2 regions of the Niveispirillum sp. genome follow, and region 1 is predicted to be linked to the other one. Evidence: riboswitches for the same ligand, from Rfam matches in the RefSeq annotation. Region 1 holds a riboswitch; the other holds the start of a gene.
The links. Region 1 has a riboswitch for cobalamin ahead of ACT6Q8_RS20710 (TonB-dependent receptor plug domain-containing protein). Riboswitches for the same ligand answer to the same signal wherever they lie in the genome.
Positions count from the first base shown of each region.

Region 2: it holds a riboswitch for cobalamin, as region 1 does, so the genes downstream of both, ACT6Q8_RS23680 (TonB-dependent receptor plug domain-containing protein) here and ACT6Q8_RS20710 (TonB-dependent receptor plug domain-containing protein) in region 1, are expected to answer to the same signal.

Region 1 is NZ_JBQVOH010000010.1:7,483-9,939, forward strand. It holds gene ACT6Q8_RS20705 (methyl-accepting chemotaxis protein) at 1-663, opposite strand, end outside; cobalamin riboswitch at 949-1,144, shown strand; gene ACT6Q8_RS20710 (TonB-dependent receptor plug domain-containing protein) at 1,363-2,457, shown strand, end outside.
Region 2 is NZ_JBQVOH010000015.1:5,691-8,147, forward strand. It holds gene mutS (DNA mismatch repair protein MutS) at 1-1,185, opposite strand, end outside; cobalamin riboswitch at 1,347-1,487, shown strand; gene ACT6Q8_RS23680 (TonB-dependent receptor plug domain-containing protein) at 1,653-2,457, shown strand, end outside.

The DNA of each region.
Region 1 (2,457 bases):
GAACTGTTTTTGCAGGGCCGTCAGGGCCATGTCGGTGGTGACGATGCCGATGGGCTTGCCATCCCGGTGGATCGGCGTACTGACGGTGACCATCAGCACTTCCTTGCCCTCAATCGGATAGGGGTAGGGGGCCGTCAGCATGGTGCGGTTGGCCGCCAGCGGGTCCAGGTACCATTCCTTGATCCCCGCCTCTACTGTCATCACCAGCGCCTCGATCCCCACACTCCCATCGGATTTGCGGAAGAAATAGGGGACGAAGCGGCCATTGGCGTCGGCACCGGTATAGCCCTTGCCGCCCGCATCATTGCCGTCGAAGCCGTTGGGTTCGAAGGCGACAGTGACGCCCACAATGTCCAGGTTGGCCCCGACGGCGGCACTTGCCTGTTCGGAGATCAGTTCCCGGCTGTAGCCCTTGATCTTTAGTCCGCCCTCGGTCTGGGCGTTGATGATGCGGGCATTGTCGATGGCGTTTTCGACAAGGTCGGCGGCGATCAGGGCGAAACCGGTGGTCGCCTCCTTCAGGGCCTGACGGACCTGCTCCCCCGTCGTCCGCTGTGATTGTATCGCGGCCCCGATGGTCAGGGCCAGGCCCAGCCCCAGGCATAGCCCGACACCAGACAGAACAAGGCGGGTCTTCACCGAAGAACGAAGCGACAGGATCATGGGCCTTTTCCCTTGCCGTTGGGGAAACTGGTTTCGTCCGTGTGCTTTGAACGTTTCTATCCTGAAGTTACTGTATGTGTGTTTTGTTCCAATCGTTTGACGGTGCAGGACACTTGCCCCTTTGGCTATTGCCTTTCGTACGTGTGCAGAGGCCTCTTACACCGCTTTTTCGCAGGGCGTCACCTCCAGGCCACAGCCCTACACCGTCGGGGGACATGTTACCGTTGGGAGGGTGTCATGTCTGGCCTGGACGCACGTTTCCTTGCGCACCCTTCGCGGGCGCGGTAAGACCAGGATATCGATGGTTCCCCGCAAGGGGTGAAAAGGGAACATGGTGCGGCGCCGCAAGGTGTCAATGCCATGGCTGCCCCCGCAACTGTAAGCGGCGAGTACTGCCCGACATGGCCACTGGGAAACTGGGAAGGCCGGGCATGTGCGACGACCCGTGAGCCAGGAGACCTGCCATCGGCAATGCGTCGCGCGGCCATTGGGCGGGGTGCCCCGATGGGACGGTTCACCGTTTCGCGCTGGCGCTTCGGAAGGAGTGCGCGGGTGAACCGGTTCGATGCCGAACCCCCTTGGGGTTTACACAGGACCAGATTATCGACATGACGTGACACACGTGCCCATCGGGGCGCGGACGTGACGACATGCGCATGCCCTCCGAATTCGTCAACAAGAACGAAGCGGAGTTATGAAGTGAGCCGAGTATCCTATTTCCGCGCCGCCCTTCTGGGTGCCGCGGCCAGCCTGACTGCATCCGCTGCCCTGGCGGAGCCGATGCAGGTTGCCGAGATCATCGTGTCCGCCAACAAGGTGCCCACCGCACAGGAACGCGTGGGCAGCAGCGTCAGCATCATCGACAGCGCCGAGATTGAGCGCCGCCAGCAGGTGCAGGCGCTGGACCTGCTGAAGCGCGTGCCGGGCGTGTCCATCTCCCGCAATGGCGGTCTGGGCAGCACCTCCACTGTGCGTCTGCGCGGGTCGGAAAGCGGCATGGTCAAGGTGCTGATCGACGGGGTTGAGGTGAACGACGCGTCGGGCGCCAATAACGAGTTCGATTTCAACAGCCTGATGACCGGCGATATCGAGAAGATCGAGGTCCTGAAGGGCCCGCAGAGCGCGCTGTACGGCAATGACGCCATGGCCGGCGTGATCAATGTCATCACCAAGCGCGGTGAAGGCGAGACGAAGATCCGCGGCACCCTGGAAGCCGGGGCCTATGGCACCTTCCGGCAGCAGGCCGGTCTGACGGGCGGCACCGAGCAGGTGGATTATGCCCTGTCGGCAGCCAACCTGCACACGGACGGCTTCTCCCGCACGTTCGTCGGCAATGAAAAGGACGGCACCGATGCACGGTCGGTCAGTGGCCGCCTTGGCGTCAAGGCGTCGGACATTCTGCGTTTTGATCTGAATGCCGGCTGGTCCTGGCTGGACACTGAATTCGATCCGTTCGGCGGCGACGGCCCGTCCTCCCAGGAAAAGGAAACCTGGCAGGTCCGGGGTGCCGGCACGCTGAGCCTGCTGGACGGCGCGTTTGAGAATGTGCTGGCCGCCAGCTATGCCAGCACCGACCGCGACTTTGACGAGCCCACGGGCTTCTACCGCTTCTCCACCTTCGACAGCCGTCGCAAGGCCCTGGACTATCAGGGCAACCTGCGTCTGCGCGACGCCGATGTCGCCACCATCGGTCTGTCGGTCGATGAGGAGGATGGCAAGACCACCAATACGGTGGGCAACGCCACCAGCACGGGCCTGGATGACAGCGTCACCACCAAGTCGGCCTTTGTGCAG
Region 2 (2,457 bases), on a different contig from region 1:
GGCGATGCGGCGCGGCCGGCCGGTGAGCGGGTCCACCTGACCGATGAACAGGCCCGCGATCCCCTCGGCGACGGACAGGCCCACGCGCACCGCCGCCAGATCGCGCGGACCGCCGCGCCCCAGGGCCAGCCGTCCGACCGCCCGCGCCACATCGGCCGAGGCCTTCAGCCCGTCGCGAAGGGCGCGCCGCAGATCGCGCCGCTCCAGCAGCCATTCGACCGCGTCGAGCTGTTCATTGATCGCCAGGGGGTCGCGCAGCGGCCGGGCGATCCGTTCCGCCAGGGCCCGGGCCCCGCCCGAGGTGACGGTGCGGTCGATACAGGCCAACAGCGAGCCTTCGCGTTCGCCCCTCTGCGTCCGGTCGATCTCCAGACTGGCCCGGGTCGCCGGGTCGATGGCCAGAAACCCGCTCTCGCCCAGACGGCGGGGCGGGGCCAGGGCCGGAACCTTGCCGGCCTGGGTCGTCTCCAGATAGGCGGCGATCAGGCCGAGCGCCGAGACCTCGGCCTCCTCGAAGGCGCCGAATCCGTCCAGGGCCGCAACCCCGTACAGCCGCTCGACCCGCGTCCGCGCCGCCTGGGGCTCGGCGATGGCCGAGGCCAGGGCCTGAACCACGCCGCCGGACCCGTCCAGGGCGTCCCGCGTCGTCGGGTCGGAATAGATGCGGTCAGTGACCAGGACCTCGGACGGGCGGAAGGCGGCGAGCGTCGCCCCGAGATCCTCCAGCGCACAGGCGACGCTGTCCACCGCGCCGGAAGACAGTTCGACCACCGCCACGGCCGCGCGACCCTTGCGCACCGCTGCGGCGGCCAGCCGGTTGGCGCCGCGCGCATCCAGCAGACTGTCCTCGGTCAGGGTGCCGGGCGTCACCACCCGCACCACGCCGCGCTGGACCACGGCCTTGCCGCCGCGCTTCTTGGCCTCGGCCGGGTCTTCCAGCTGTTCGCAGATGGCCACCTTGTGACCCAGGCGGATCAGCCGGGCCAGATAGCCCTCCATGGCGTGGACCGGCACCCCGGCCATGGGGATGTCCTCGCCCTGGTGCTTGCCCCGCTTGGTCAGGGTGATGCCCAGAGCCGCCGCCGCCACCTCGGCGTCCTTGAAGAACAGCTCGTAGAAGTCGCCCATGCGGAAGAACAGGATGGCGTCCGGCTGTCCGGCCTTGGCCGTCAGATATTGCGCCATAAAGGGCGTCGCGCCCTCAAGCGAGGCGGCGATGTCAGGCGGGTGAGAGACAGGGGCGTTCATGTTGCGACAGGGTGACGGATCGCGTCCTGGCGCTCAAGCCCGTTGACCGGCTCTTGCACAGGCTTGTCGCCCCTGCGATAGGCCGGATCAGGCGGTTAAGGGAACACGGTGTGACGCCGTGGCTGTGCCCGCAACTGTAGGCGGCGAGAGCGTCGTCCGTCCGGGGTTCTTCACCTCGGCGCCACTGGGTGACTGGGAAGGCGAGGACGGCGGTTTATGACCCGCAAGCCAGGAGACCTGGCCGCCGACGTCGCTCGCTCCTGTCCGGGACCAGACAGAGGCGCGGTTTCTCCGTGGAAGCGACCCGATCTTGCGTCGTCCCGACCTCGCGGCCGGGCGGATCGGCTCGCTGGTCACGACCCTGCGCGCGCATTCGCCGGGCCGATACGGGGACATCGCTCACAATGAAGCGCTCCATTCTTCTGTCGACGGCGGCCATGGCCGCCGTCATCGCCGCACCTGCTCTCGCCGATGAGGCGACCCAGCTGGACGAGGTCGTGGTCACCGCCACCCGCCTGCCCGCCATCGTCGCCGAGACGCCCGGCGCCCGGGTCATCGATTCCAGGATCATCGAGCAACGCGGCGCCGTCTTCGCCGCCGACATCCTGTCCGACGTGCCTGGCCTGTCGGTGACGCGAACAGGGGCCTTCGGCGGGATCGCCCAGGTCCGCATGCGCGGCGCGACGCCGGGCAAGACCCTGGTGCTGGTGGACGACGCGCCGGTCAATGATGCGGCCGAACCGAACGGCGCCTATGACTTCTCCAGCTTCGAACTGGCCGACATCGACCGGATCGAGGTGCTCAGCGGTCCGCAGTCGTCCCTGTGGGGATCGGACGCCATCGGCGGGGTGATTTCCTTCACCACGCGTGAAATCGACGGCGTTCGCGCCGAGGCCGAGGCCGGCAGCTTCGACACGGCGCGCGGTCGTCTGTCGGCCGGCGTCGCCAATGAGACCTACGCCTTCAGCGCCTATGTCTCGCGCTTCCAGACCGACGGGATTTCGGCGGCGGACAAGGCGGACGGCAATCCCGAGACCGACGGCTTTCGCAGCACGACCCTGGGCGCCAAGGGCCGCTATGTCCTGTCCGACGCGGTCAAGGTCGAAGGCGCGGCGCGCTGGAACGACAGCCACGCCGACATCGACGGCTTCCCCGCGCCTGACTATGTGCTGGCCGACACCGGCGACGCCCAGGACAGCGAACAGTGGT